DNA from 2 places in the Alcanivorax sp. 97CO-5 genome. Region 1 is predicted to be linked to the other one. Evidence: predicted binding sites of a transcription regulator. Region 1 holds the regulator's gene; the other holds the start of a gene.
What was found. Region 1 encodes FNR, which switches genes on or off when oxygen is low (the NO sensors DNR and NnrR bind a similar motif). Its sites were predicted from a motif close to TTGATNTANATCAA; they were not measured.

Region 1 (7,170 bases):
GACCTGACCATCCCTGATTCATATAATCCCCAAAGGCATATGTAAAGGAGAAGGGCATGTTGATTGTTGTCTCACCGGCCAAAACGCTTGATTACGAAAGCGAATTACCGGCATTAAAAACCACGCAACCCCGCTTACTTGATGATAGCGAGGCGTTGATAGCGCGCGCGCGGCAGCTTTCTCCAGCAGATATCAGCAGCCTGATGGGGGTTAGTGACAAAATTGCCCATCTTAACGCAGAACGCTTTTCCTTGTGGGAGAGGCCCTTCAACAAAAAAAATGCCCGGCCAGCGGCGTTTGCGTTCAAGGGTGACGTTTACACAGGTCTAGACATTGAATCATTCAATGATCATCAGCTTAGCGAGGCGCAGCAGCGTTTTCGAATGTTATCTGGACTTTACGGTGTGCTTCGACCGCTAGATCTAATGCAAGCCTACCGTCTAGAAATGGGCACAAAGCTTGATAATGAGCGTGGCAAGGACCTCTATGCCTTTTGGGGCAACACCATTACCGAATTGCTCAACAAAGATATGAAAGACGCCAAAACTGATGTGTTAGTGAATTTGGCATCCAACGAGTACTTTAAGGCAGTAAAAAAGAAAGCGGTTGCTGGCACAATCATTGAGCCAGTATTCCAAGATGAAAAAAATGGTAACTATAAGATTATCAGTTTTTACGCCAAGAAAGCGCGGGGCTTAATGGCCGCCTGGATTATCAAGAAAGGCCTTAAGGATCCGGCAAAGTTAACCCAGTTTGATGTGGCCGGTTATTGTTACTGTGAGGCGCAATCCACTGCATTAAGGCCCGTATTCCGACGGCCAGAGCAAGGGTAGGGGTAGGGCTTCAGATGGTGCCACAAGCGAGGCTTGCGGCACCGATCAACGTCAATCTTTCTTATTCTCGTCAAATTCATTTTTGGCGGCAAGAAAGCCTGTTTTAAGTCCATCCCAAGCAAGCTCTAGTCCTGTCTTGATATCATCCCAAGCATCATCGCTATGGGACTCCAACCGCTCTAGCTTGTTTTCAAATTCTTTACGGCGATGCTTCATTTCAGCAATCTTTTCCTTGGCATCTTCACGCCACTCATCACGCAAATCATTCAGTCGTGCCGTTAGGCGATCGAGCTGATAATCCCAGTCTTCAAGTTGCTGACGAGCACGCGCAGTAAAATCCTTCTTGTCAGACATAACGTTAGCCTCTCTTGATTTGCTACTGTTAATCAATCCAGGGGGACTGAAATCCATCTGGTTTTACCACCAAAACATCCGCATTCGCCTTGGTAATCACCGACTCTGCCGTTGAACCAAGCAACAACCTTTCGGGCAAATTACGGTGTACTGTACCCAGCACCATTAGATCCACATCATTTTGCTCACAGTGGCTGGCCAAGGTTTGTGCGATCGGACCACTGAGCGTACACATCTGCTGCTTATCCAGGCCCTGGGTAGCGCCAAACTGGAAAAAGTTATCCCGATGGAAGCTGCGCACTTTTTCCATACTGGCGGTGTAATCAGGAATGGCTTCACCGGCCACCATGATTAAGCCCTCATCCATTTCGTCGAGCACATGGCAGGCAGTGAGGTCCGCACCGAGCAGGGTGGAGTATCGACGAGCGCAGTCAAGAACATGAATAGACAGCTTGTCGTCTAAGGCCTCCCCGGTGCCTGGATCTAGAGCGGCCAAGATTCGCGGTGGTTTGTTCCATTGGCGGCTGTGTACACACAACACAGAGCAAGGCGCCTTACGAATTAATTGCCAATCGCGGGGCGTGAATAGGTGGCGGCGTAGGGCGCTGTCGTCACTGGTGTGGACGACAGCCAACGATGGCTTTTGGGCCACAATGGCCTTGCGTAAACCGTCCATGCTGTCTTTTTCCCACAGCACGCTGATTTCAGCACGCTCTTGTCCTAGCAGCTGGGTGATCCGTTTGTGCCAAGCATCATGAATTTGCTGCTTCGCGGCCTTTCGGCGCTCCGTATCCAGACCCACAGCCCTAACCATGGCAGAAGAATAGGCATTCACGATGACATGGAGGGGCGCCTGGGAGGCTGCCGCAATTACCTGAGCTTTGCTCAGCGCAGGCTGGTCTGCTTTCAGATCACGATCAAGGATGGCAACAATAGGGGCGGTCATAGTAGTAACTCCATCGCAGGGTCATGGTTCTGGCCACACAGGCTGCCACGATCAAGAATTTCAATTTCCCGGCCATCGACGCGCAGCCACTGTTGTTGCTGGAAGCGAGTAAAGATACGGCTCACGGTTTCCACGGCCATGCCAAGATAATTGGCGATATCATATCGAGACATTGGAAGCCGAAAAATATTGTCACTTAGCCCACGGCGTTGATGCCTTGCAGAAAGCGATAGCAGTAAGGAGGCTACGCGATCGTCGGCATTTTTTTTGCCCAGCAGCATGTGCAGTTCCCGGTCCGAGCGAATCTCATTGCTCATCAGACGGAAAAAATGGTGCTGCAATGACGGAATTTGCTGGGATAGGGTCTCCAGTTGTGCGAAAGGAATTTCACAAACAGTGGCCGTTTCTAAGGCCTTTGCATTGGAGACATGATGGGCTGTGCTAATGCCATCCATACCCAACACTTCGCCGGGCAGATAAAAGCCTGTGACTTGCTCCTCGCCCTCATCGCTGACCACATAGGTCTTCAGGGCGCCAGAACGCACGGCGTAAACGGAGGAAAACCCGTCAGTGGCGCGAAAAAGATGTTCGCCCCGCTTTAAGGGCCGTCCGCGGTGAATAATTCGATCCAACTGGTCGAGCTGGGCTGGCGCTACCGCTAAGGGCAGGCAAATTGGGCTGAGGCTGCAGTCGTTGCAGGAAACTTGATGGGACACGGTTTGACTCCGGTTGATCGCTGCGCAAAGCATCACCCTTAGAGTATAGGGTGCAAATAGTAGAATAAAGGTTAAATAATCCGGCTAAATCGGGTTCTTTGCTCCCTTTGGGTGTAACGGTCAAAAGGCATTACCAATGCACGGCTCACCAAGCGCCCAGTTTCGGTAATGAACAATCGGTCATTCTCAACCGTTACCAGTCCTTGCGCCTCAAACGTTAACCACTCTGTAAGTGCATCGACGAAATAATCCGCAAAATTGATGCCCCATGTGTCACCAAACTGAAGCATGTCAACGGATAAATCACAGAGTAATTGAATAATTAACGCGCGACGAATCTGGTCGTCGCGATTGAGCATAAAGCCTTTTTCGATTGGCAAAATGCGGTCTTCAAGGCTCGTTTGCCAATCGTCCAAGGCCTTGTGATTCTGAGCGTAGAGGTTACCGATCTGGCTGATGGCGCTGACGCCCAAGCCCAGTAAATCTGCATCCCCATGGAGGGTGTACCCCTGAAAATTACGGTGCAACAGACCATTTTCTTGCGCGATGGATAAGCTATCGTTTTCCAGTGCGAAATGGTCCATGCCAATATACCGATAGCCTTGCTCATTAAGCATTTTTCCCGCTCGGGTCAACATATTCAGCTTCTCTTCCGGATCCGGTAGCGCGTGCTCTTGAATCTGACGCTGAATTTTGAAACGCTCCGGCAGGTGGGCGTAATTATAAAGGGAGATGCGGTCCGGACGAAGAGTTAGCAGTTGCTCCAGAGTACGCGCTAAGCTGGACTCCGATTGCCAAGGAAGTCCGTAAATCAAGTCGGTGTTAATAGAGCGAAAACCGAAATCGCGGCTCCATTCCATGGTGTCACGGATCAGCTCATAGGGCTGCACACGATTGACCGCCTTTTGCACGCGAGGGTCTAGATCCTGTACACCCAAACTAACACGGTTGAAGCCTAGGCCTCGTAGCAAGCCCAAGCGGGATTGATCCACCGTGCGCGGATCAATTTCGATAGCGTAGTCACTGCGTTCATCATCACGAAGATTAAAGTGGCGGGCCAGGTCATACACCAGCTCAGTTAGCTGGCCATCATCCAAAAAGGTGGGGGTGCCACCGCCCCAGTGCATCTGGGTAACGGGGCGACGGGAGTCCACGTGCACGGCCTTGCGTTGAATTTCCTGCTTCAGTAAACGTAGGTAGTCTGCCGAGCGCGCCTTGTTGGCAGTAATGATGCGGTTACACGCGCAGTAGTAGCAAACACTGCCACAAAAAGGGATGTGGATGTACAACGACAGTGGCCGCCGCGCCGCATTGCCCTCATCCATAGCTTGCCAGAAGTCCTCCTCAGCAATGCCTGAATGAAAGCTCGGAGCGGGCGGGTAAGAGGTGTAGCGTGGACCGGGCCCGCCATGCTCACGAATCAGTGCTTTGTTCCAGCTAACCATGGGCGGCTCCTGTGCTCACGCAACCTTGTCTTGGCGGTGATTATCCTCTTGTTGCGGGCGCAGAGTTTGATTCAGATCAAGGGTGTAAATGATGATCGTGATGATGCTCTGAAGCGCCGGCCTCTGTGCTTGGGCCGGGCATAGAATGACCAGAATGACCGCTATGTCCATGTTGGGCCATGAGCCAGGCCTGCCAGAAAAACACTAACGCGAGACAGAAAGTCAGAGCACTGGCAATCATCGGCCAAGCGCCTTTACGAAATCGCTGTAGTTGGGAGGCAAGAACACCGGTAATAGCAACAGGTACGACGGTAATAACACCAAAACAGAGCATCACTAAAGCACCCGCAACAGCCGTTCCCCCCGTGGCTGCAAGTGCCAAGGCCGTGTAGATAAGACCGCAAGGCAAAAACCCCCATAAGGACCCCAACATGAGTGCTTTTACTGGGTGATCTATGGGCATGAGCTTGCGAGTAATGGGCTGCAAGCTGCGCCAAAGGCGCTGGCCTATTTTCTCAATACGCTGCAGGAACGCCCCTTTTCCAAGCAAATAGGCGCTTAAAAGAAGCATTAGTACACCAGACAAGATAAGCCCCACTGACATAGATGGACCGGGAAGTTGGCCCAGGAACAGCCCTCCCAGGGCTCCTGCCAATGCACCCAGCACACAGTAAGTTGTCACCCGGCCCAATCCAAACAGCAACTGCCAGCCCCAGAGAGCCACGCCTTGACGACGGGACTCAGGTATGGAGAAGGTTAGCGCACTACTGATGCCACCACACATACCAATACAGTGCACAGATCCGGCACTGGCAATAAGGGACGCGCTGGCAATAAGGGGAATGAGCGTATCAATGGTCATCGCTAGACTCTGCATTCAACGTGGTGACAGTGTTGCTGTTCATTTTCGTTTCCTGTTCCTGTTCTGGTGTTGGTTTCGCTGTTGAATGTGGGTTGCGCTGCTCCCTATCGTCGAATACGACCCTCCAGGCGGCATTGTCCAAGTCATCAAACTGGTCTTTACGTAGAGCCCAAAAAAGCGCGGCAATGGCTCCGCCAAGAAACAGCAAGGCCAGGGGAATCAATAAGAGGACAATTTCCATCGAGACACCCGCGTGGCGTTAAAAGTAACCAGGAGCGAACTGGCAGACATGCCCAGTGCGGCCATCCATGGGGGGAGCAATCCACTGACCGCAAACGGAATAGCAAGAATGTTGTAGAGCAGCGCCCAAGCCAAATTCTGGCGGATGGTGCGTTGGCACAGCCGCGAAAGGTGCGGTAAGGCAGGAATCCCCTTAAGTGAATCATGGAGCAGGAACATGCCCGCTGCTCGCTGAGCCAAGCTGGTAGCATTTCCGGTGGCCACAGACACCGAGGCCACCATCATCGCTTGGGCATCGTTGATGCCATCACCGACCATCATCTGTGGAGAAATGCTTTGTAAACTTTCCAGCCATTCAGCTTTCTCCTCTGGCCGCTGCTGCCCGCGCCTTTCTTTTATACCCAGCTGGTCTGCTACAGAAGTTACCGCCTTGTTATTGTCGCCACTGGCGAGCCGAGCAGTAATGCCGGCATCGGCAAGAGCCTTAATTACCATCGGTGCTTCTTGGCGAACTGGATCTTGCATCCATACGTAAAGTTGTACTTCGTTATCGCAAAGCAGCTGCAGGCAGGTTGTTCCCTGCTTTGCCATGTCCGGAGCGCCGGTAAATCTCCATTGCTGCTGGTTCAACATCCCGGTAACACCGGTATGGTCCGCGTGGATATCCGTCATACCAGCGATGCGAGCATATTGTTGAAATGGCTTGGCTAGCGGATGCGGATTATTCCACTCCAGTGCAGCCACTATCGACAGTAAGTCATCAAGCCCGCGGCTCTTGTCGAGGACTTGGCTATCGACAATACGGAACTGTCCAGCTGTGAGCGTGCCGGTTTTATCAAACAATACGCCTTTTATACTTGCGACTTTTAGTAGTTGCCGTGGTGACGCTACCAAAATGCCCTCGCGCAGTGCTGTCGCCAATGTGGACGACAGTGTAAGTGGGACAGCCAGCGCCAGCGCACAAGGGCAGGTTACTACCAGTACCGCGAGGGTATGCTCAAAGGCTTGAGCAACGCCGGAAGACCAGTGCCATAATAAAGTCGATGCGGCCAGCAAAAGAATCCCGCCTGTAAATAAGGGCGCAATCCGCTGCCAATCACGTACCACCTCGACTCGCTCGTGCTGGGCATGCTCAACCTGCTCGGTGATTTTAGCCACAAGACTTTCTGCCACATTCCCCGAGGCCTCGAGCACAATATTGCCTTCTACCAGCCGGCTGCCCGCGTGTACGGAATCATTAATGCTGTGATTTACTGGTAACGGTTCACCATTAAGGGCAGATTCATCGAACGCTCCGTGTCCGTCTATCAGCGTGCCGTCAACGGGGATGATATCGCCCTGAATAAGCTGCAGACGGTCGCCTTGAGCAACCTGCCGAGCGCTAACCCAATGAGGGTTATGATATTCATCAAGGCGCCGAACGGCTTGGGGCAGGGTGTCGCTAAGGCGTTGATAGGCTTGCTGGATTGTCATTCGCTGGCGCTGCTCAAGCCAGCGGCTGGACAGCAAAAAGAATACAAACATGGCTGCAGAGTCGAAATAAACATGCTCGCCCCCCGTGGCCATCATCACCAGGCTTCCTGTCCAGGCCAGCAGTAGTGCCAACGCAATGGGGGCATCCATAGTTAATCGTGCTTGCCTAATGCCGCGCAGAGCACCCTGGAAAAAAGGCCAACCAGAATAAAATACAACCGGCGTCGCGACTACAAGGCTGGCGAGCCTAAAGACCCATTCGTATAGCGCGTCCTTACCGTCGAAAACACCAATATAAAGC
Region 2 (7,170 bases), on a different contig from region 1:
TTCTTCCTGGTACGGAAGAGGAAAAAATGGACCCTTGGCTGGGCGCTATCAATGACAATATTGAGGCACTGCATCTTAACGATGAAAATCCTTCCGGCAGCATTCAGTATGTGAAGGAACGCGCCAATATTCAGTTTAAGGCGATGAATTATATTCGTGGGCGAAGTTTCCAGAAATCGCTGATCTTGATCGATGAAAGCCAGAACCTGACTCCTCATCAGATGAAAGCGATCATTACCCGGGCGGGGGAGGGCTCGAAGGTGGTGTGTTTGGGCAATCTGGCGCAGATCGATACGCCCTACCTGTCGCCCACCAGCTCAGGGCTAACTTACATGACTGAGCGTTTTAAGCGTTTCGTGCATGGGGGGTCGGTGCAGTTGAACGGGGTGCCGCGGTCGCTGTTGGCAGAATATGCAGAATCGTTTTTGTAACCGTTGGCGGTGGATAGTGAATAGCTAAAAACCTCCGCGGTTGTGTTGTGCTCCTTCATAAACAAACAGGCCGCGCCTAAGCTTTAGGCGCGGCCTCTTGTGCTGCAGATGAAAACAATCCCGCTTTGCGCCGCGTTCAACCGTCAATTATCTTTTTACACGCTTCTGATTGATAAAAGTCGTCCAGAACCCACTCGATAAACGGTTCCAGTGTTCCTTGCTCAATCAGCACTGTGGCGCCACGTGCCAGGGCCGGGGTGGTGAACTCACGGATACGCTCTTCGCTGATCTGCATGCCATCGAGAATACTTTTCAGGGGCTTGTCCATGAGTGATGCTACGGCGGCGCGGATGCCTACACTGACGAGGCGGCGAGTGTAATCCAAGCGGGCGCTTTCATCCGTAATGGCGCAGCTTTGGGCGACTACTTCGTCTACGGTTCCTTTGGGAACCATAGACATGTAATCAGCGGGTTTAAGTGGTGAGACACGGAGGTAGCCGTCGCGGGCCAGTTGTTGAATACGCTCGTTGGTGAGCTGCTTGTTCAACCATTGTTCGCCGGTTTTCAGGGTGACGCGAATATTCTTTTGCAAATACAGGCGGATGGATTCTTCCATGCCTCCCATGGCTTTGCCGACCATACTCTTGCGCCCGATTTTCATTACGCTGCTAACGCCAGGCAGTTTGGCTAGAGCATTTTCTTCCAGCAAAAAATTCTTGATGCCGGTATAGAGCATTTCGCTAACCATTTCGCTGACTAAAGGGTGGTTCATGGCGGAATGGATGGCTCTCTCTCGTAAGCTTTGCAGTTTCAATATTTGTTCAAGGATAGCTTCGAAATGTTCTTCGCGAAGTAGCTCGCCAAGGGTGGTGTCATTCTCTTCGGCGGCTTCCCAGAGCGCGTGGCTGACATCGCTAATGACATCCTGTAAGCCACGGGCACTGAGAGCTTCCTGCAACCATTGATCGACCACCAGAACCAGGCTGTCTTGATCCACTAGGGTGCCGAGCGGGATATCCGTAAGGAGATTGCTGGTCTGCACCATCAAGGCATGCCAGTGCTCTGTTGCTTGCAATTGTTGAAGCAGGTGAGCCTTGTGAGCATCGCGTAGGGCGCTAATCAGTTCGCTGGAGGACATGGTGATAAACCTCGTTTTTTCGAATGCTGGAGAATGGTGTTATCGGCGAGTCTGGATTCAGGAGATAAACGGTCTGCTATCTATCAATAGAGGTGAAGCAGTAACTATATTGTGCGGTATTCATTCTAGCCTGTATGTAACCGGTGAGACTGCTATCCGAGGCGCTAGTGCTAACCTAATAAAGGTAAGGAGCTGAGCTGAAATGCCGTAAAGTCGCCTCTGAAAACGTATTGTATGCTTGGTTTTTCAGGCTGGCTCGCAATCTATCCCTGATTCTGGGTCAAGAGGGTGCATTTTGGGGGCGCGCCGAGAGTGTCAGCGGCTTATTAATCAAGATATATGCAGTGTTTGTCTGTTGCCCCTAATGTCGAATGTTAAACATCTATCCCCTGCCCGTCGAAAGACGTCTTTACCGGGGCGGTTAGTCTGCCACTACGGCGTAGTGGCGCCGGCAATTTATGGTGAAATAGTTGGTTAAAGCCTGATCAGTAGCCTGGTCGTTTATTGATGCAGCGCAATGTCGTGAGGTCGGAGGTGGCGTTCAATGGGCTCTCCATCGTAAACCATCATTACTGTGGATTTCACAAAGGGCTTGGTTTTAACAAAGGGGATGAATATGAAACTGCGAGGACCGGGAAAAAACGTATTGCTGCTGTCAACAATGTTGGTGACAGCGCCAGCCATGGCACACCAGTCAGGTGACTTCATTGTGCGAATGGGTGGCATTAAGGTTGATCCGGATGTGAGTAGCGATAGCTTCAACCCCGCATTGCCTGCGGTTGGCGGGGTGGGTGTGGATGTGGATGACGATACTCAGCTGGGCCTGACATTCTCTTATATGGTTACAGATAACATCGGTGTTGAGCTGGTCGGGGCGACACCATTTACCCATGACATCATTTTAGACACGGGGGGCTCAGGTGTTTCGATTGGTGAGACTAGCCATTTGCCGCCTACGTTACTGGCACAGTTTTATGCTCCTCAGCTAGGTCCTGTGCGCGGCTATCTTGGGGCTGGCGTGAACTACACGTTATTTTTCGATGACAGCATTGATGACGCGGTGGTGAGCCCATTGGTGGGCGGCGCCGATGTGGATGTTAAGCTGAGTAATTCAATCGGGTTTGCTTGGGAAGTCGGGGCGGATGTCATCATTGATGAAAACTGGCTCTTCAATGTCAGCATCTGGAATATCGATATTGATACCGAAGCACGCCTGTACGTGAACGATGTCCGCGTGGACAAAATCGATGTGGAAATTGACCCTTGGGTTTATATGGTCGGTGTGGGCTATCGTTTCTAAAAGCGGTTGGCGTTGCATGTAATACGTTTAATTGATGCAATCACGCGCTGGAAATTAAGTAGTGAAGGAGGGCGGAGAGTGTAGTGAATAATATCCGCCTTCCTTTTTAGTTTTTTATGGGCATGCCACGCATTGTTTCTAAAGAGCTTAACTACGCTATTTCCTCTATGCACTCCGGAAATTGCTGGCGGAATACGTCGTAGCCCCCATCCAGGCTGACCACGTTGTTGAAACCCTGCTCACTCAACCAGTCCGACGTACTTTGACTACTATTACCATGGTAGCAGTACACCACCAATGCCCGTTCCTGTGCGGTGTTGGCTAGAAACTGATCCACATTGGCCTGACTTAAATGCAGGGCACCTTGCAGGTGCCCTGCAGCAAAACTTGCCGGGTCGCGGATGTCGATGAACAGAGTGTTACCTTGATCAAATAGGGCTTTTCCCTGCGTAGGGCTGATTCGCGTTGCCATGGTCAGTCCTTTTTCTCTGCGTCTGGCGCTTTCGCGGAGGCTGACCTCTCCCTTTCCGCCAGCAGGTCGGCGGGGGGGTATTCGCATTCCAGTTTCATGCCGATGGCGTTTTCCAGCTCTGGTAGCAGGAAGGCGTCATCTTCACAGGCGAAACTGATCGACATACCGCTGGCACCAGCGCGACCGGTACGACCAATGCGGTGCACATAGTCTTCCGGATCTTCAGGCAGATTGTAATTCACTACGTGAGAGACGCCATCAATGTGGATGCCGCGGCCGGCCACGTCCGTGGCAATAAGCACTTGCAAGTCGCCGGCTCGGAAGCGCTCCAGTGTTTTGCTTCGTTGAGTTTGTGGGACGTCGCCGGAAATCAGGGAGACTTTAAGCCCCCGCTTTTGTAGCCGGTCGCACACCCGGCGAGTAATGTCTCGACGGTTGGCAAATACGATGACCTTGTCCATGTTCATGCCGGTAATGAGGTTATAGAGCAGCTTGAACTTGTCGTCTGTATTAGTGATGTAGACCTTTTGCTCTACGGTATCAGTGGTGACTTGGGTTGGCTCTATCTCCACGATTTCAGCATCTTGCGTCCAGCGGCGGGAGAGGTTCATCACATCGTCATTGAATGTGGCAGAGAACAGTTGAGTTTGGCGATACTGGCTTTTCGGCGTCATGCCGACAATGCGTTTCACGTCGGGAATGAAGCCCATGTCCAGCATGCGATCAGCTTCATCCAACACCAGAAACTCGACCCGGTCCAGCCACAGATCGCGGCGTTTGGCGAAATCGAGAAGACGACCGGGGGTGGCCACTAAGATATCAATCAGTTTGTTTTGCAGCCGTTCCTGTTGCCGATTGAAGTTCATGCCGCCCACCACACTCATTACTTGAAGGTCGGTGTACTTGGTCAGTATGTTGGCGTCCTTCTCAATCTGCATGGCCAGTTCTCGGGTGGGGGCCACGATCAGGGCGCGAGGCTCACCGGCAAAGCGTTGGACATCGATAGGATGTTTGAGCAAATCGTTTATTACAGTGATCAGGAAAGCGGCTGTCTTGCCGGTACCCGTTTGGGCCCGGCCGATGGCATCGGCGCCAGCGAGGGTATGTTCCAGGACTTCAGCCTGAATAGGCGTGCAGTACTGGAAGCCCGAATCGGCGATGCCGTGCATCAGGTCCAGATGCAGATCAAAGTCGTGAAAGCGGCGTTCGCCTTCTTTTTCCGGAACCTGAAATTGCTCCAGGCTCCAGGAGCTTGCTTTGTCTTTTTGCATGTATTCGCTCAGTCTGAATGCGAGAGAGTTTGCGAGTGTAGCCACCTTTATGGCCCTGTTTGGCAAGGTTTCGGAGGTGGCTCCAAATGTCATATTGTAGAAAAAATAGCCAGCGCTGTCAGAGGATGTTTGCTTCCGGCTTGCTTAACTGCGTTATTGTAGTGTTTTGGGTCGGGTTACTGTTAGCCATTTTCATGGATTTAACCGTTCCAGTTGATCGCTTACTCATTATTGTCGGCGCGATGGCGGCAATTCCCTTTGCGTTGGCCTGTCAGGGGTGTGCCTTATAATTGCGTGTTGAGGGTATGTATCATTGGCGTGATGGCCATGAGGCTCGGGGTTATTCACTCGAAACCGAGCATGTGCGGTATTCGCTTTCGTTGACTTTCAGCATGCCGTTTTACCCGAACACCAGCGCCCGGTTATTCGCTGGCATGGCATGGTCCGCAAGACATTGCCGACCGTGCTGGGCAAACTCCTGCTCTACCCATTCCTTGTCGCGGATCCCCCGCTGCGTATCAGTGGATTTCAGCCAACGTTCAAACTGTCGATTGGAATCACTGGTGAACTGATCATCGTAGTTGAAGGGGCCGTAGACCATGAACAATCCCTCTGTGTTGAGATGCCGGCACCCTTCAGCGATGCAATGGGCGACCAGTGATTGCGGCATGATGTGAAACGTATTCGCCGTGAACAGATAATCAAAAGGACCAATCGGCCATTGGTCGCTCACATCCAGGGCTAACGGGGCATTTGCCAGGCTGTGTGTCTGGCCTAGCCAGTGGCGAATGGTTGGGAGGTTCTGCGCCACGTCAGAGGGCTGCCATTGCAAATGGGGTAGCTGTGCAGACAGCCAAGCGGCATGCTGTCCGGTGCCGGCCCCAATTTCCAGCAGCGTCCCGGGGGCCTGACAGTGTTGCTGCAAAACTTGGAGAATCGGGCCTTTGTTGTTTTCCGCTGCTTGCGAAAAAGGAACCTTTGATGATGTCATGGCTGCTCCTGTGAGTGAGAGGTCATGGCATCATCAACGGCCTTTTTTGGCAAGGGAAACGCGTTATTTCCTCACCCCTTACTTTTGTTCATGTATTTCTGGCCCATGGCAATCAGCCTCTGGTAGCTGGTCGGCAACAGACGCTGCATGGTGTCGACAGCGATAGCATCTGAACCGATCAAGACCCGACGCTTATTGCCGCGAACTCCCTTGAGGATGGTACTGGCCGCTTCTTCTGGCGTGGTGCGAAACATTTTCTCGAAATCCTGAATGGCTTGTTCCTTGCTGGCACCAGTGATGCGCTCAACGCCATCGCTCATGCGCGCAGCTTTGGCGATATTGGTCTTGATACCACCGGGATGAATGGAGGTGCAGGATACCGGGCTGCCTTCCAGTTCCAGCTCAATGCGCAAGGATTCAGTGAAGCCGCGTACCGCGAATTTGGCTGCGTTGTAAGCAGACTGAGTAGGAATGCCCACGAGACCAAAGATAGAAGAGATGTTAATGATATGTCCCTCACCAGCTTGCTTCAGATAAGGTAGGAACGCTTTGGTGCCGTAAACTACACCCCAGAAGTTGATGTTCATCAACCACTCGAAGTCGTCGTAATCCATCTCTTCTACGGTGGCGCCCAATGCTACCCCCGCGTTATTGAAAATCATGTTGGCATGCCCAAAATGATTGACCACATCGTCGGCGAAGGCGTAGAACGCTTGGCGATCCGCTACGTCCAATATTTTGGTCATTAGACGATCTTCGCTGAGATTCAGGCTGTTGGCGGTCTCTTTTAGGCCGGCTTCATTAATGTCCGAGAGAGCCAGTTTTGCACCAGAAGCGGCCAGATTCATGGCCAGAGCACGACCAATACCGGAGCCGGCGCCAGTTATGACGGCAACTTTATCTTTGAAATTCTTCATGATCACTCCTGTCGCCACTCTAGTAAAAGCGGCGTTTGCTGTTAGCTTATGAGCGCAAAGTTCAAAGATGGAAAGCGCAAAAGGCTTATCAGGGCCTGGTAACAGGCCAACCCTGCGGTGCTGCGTGGGCAGCATCGTTTCGGTTGGCACTATGCTTGCCTGCGCTTTTCTTTCAACGTGCAACTCGATTTGCGACCGAGTGTAGACACTTTGCCACTGCAGAATGGGCCAATCTTGTCAGACAAGGAGCTGGCCTTGTGACGTTGGCGACACAATGGGCTGTCGCTGTGGTTAGAACGGTAGTTGTGATGAGCTGTCCCTTAACGGGGCGGCAATGGCGCTGCGGCTTTGCTGGACGAGAGCTTGCAGTTCGGCCTCAGTGTTGCCGGTTACTGTGAGTGCGGGGTGCATAACCAGGCGGGCGGTGGCGCCGGGATGCAGTCTTAAGGTTCCGGCGGGCAAAATGTCGAATGTTCCCGACAGGGTGATAGGCAGCACGGGTAGCTGCAGCGCCTGAGCCATCTTGAAGGCGCCTTTTTTGAAGGGTTTCAATTGTCCATCGCGGCTGCGGGTGCCTTCAGGAAAGAATAACACGCTGGCCCCATTGGCCAAGCGTGCGCGGGCGTTATTCAAGGAGGCAACGGCTGCTT

Region 2: Y017_RS13350 (OmpW family protein) is a predicted target of FNR. The motif match lies at 2,074-2,087, and genes of this name have one in related genera.

Annotation. Positions count from the first base shown of each region.
Region 1 covers NZ_KI965877.1:34,388-41,557, reverse strand. Annotated here, with positions in the region: gene yaaA (peroxide stress protein YaaA) at 57-833, shown strand; gene Y017_RS00175 (hypothetical protein) at 885-1,187, opposite strand; gene Y017_RS00170 (universal stress protein) at 1,216-2,133, opposite strand; gene fnr (fumarate/nitrate reduction transcriptional regulator Fnr) at 2,130-2,882, opposite strand; gene hemN (oxygen-independent coproporphyrinogen III oxidase) at 2,921-4,294, opposite strand; gene Y017_RS00155 (sulfite exporter TauE/SafE family protein) at 4,371-5,156, opposite strand; gene ccoS (cbb3-type cytochrome oxidase assembly protein CcoS) at 5,146-5,397, opposite strand; gene Y017_RS00145 (heavy metal translocating P-type ATPase) at 5,376-7,170, opposite strand, start outside.
Region 2 covers NZ_KI965906.1:144,643-151,812, reverse strand. Annotated here, with positions in the region: gene Y017_RS13360 (PhoH family protein) at 1-431, shown strand, start outside; gene Y017_RS13355 (hypothetical protein) at 568-1,569, opposite strand; gene Y017_RS13350 (OmpW family protein) at 2,186-2,869, shown strand; gene glpE (thiosulfate sulfurtransferase GlpE) at 3,021-3,341, opposite strand; gene rhlB (ATP-dependent RNA helicase RhlB) at 3,344-4,612, opposite strand; gene Y017_RS13335 (DUF938 domain-containing protein) at 5,013-5,603, opposite strand; gene Y017_RS13330 (SDR family oxidoreductase) at 5,675-6,520, opposite strand; gene Y017_RS13325 (1-acyl-sn-glycerol-3-phosphate acyltransferase) at 6,812-7,170, opposite strand, start outside.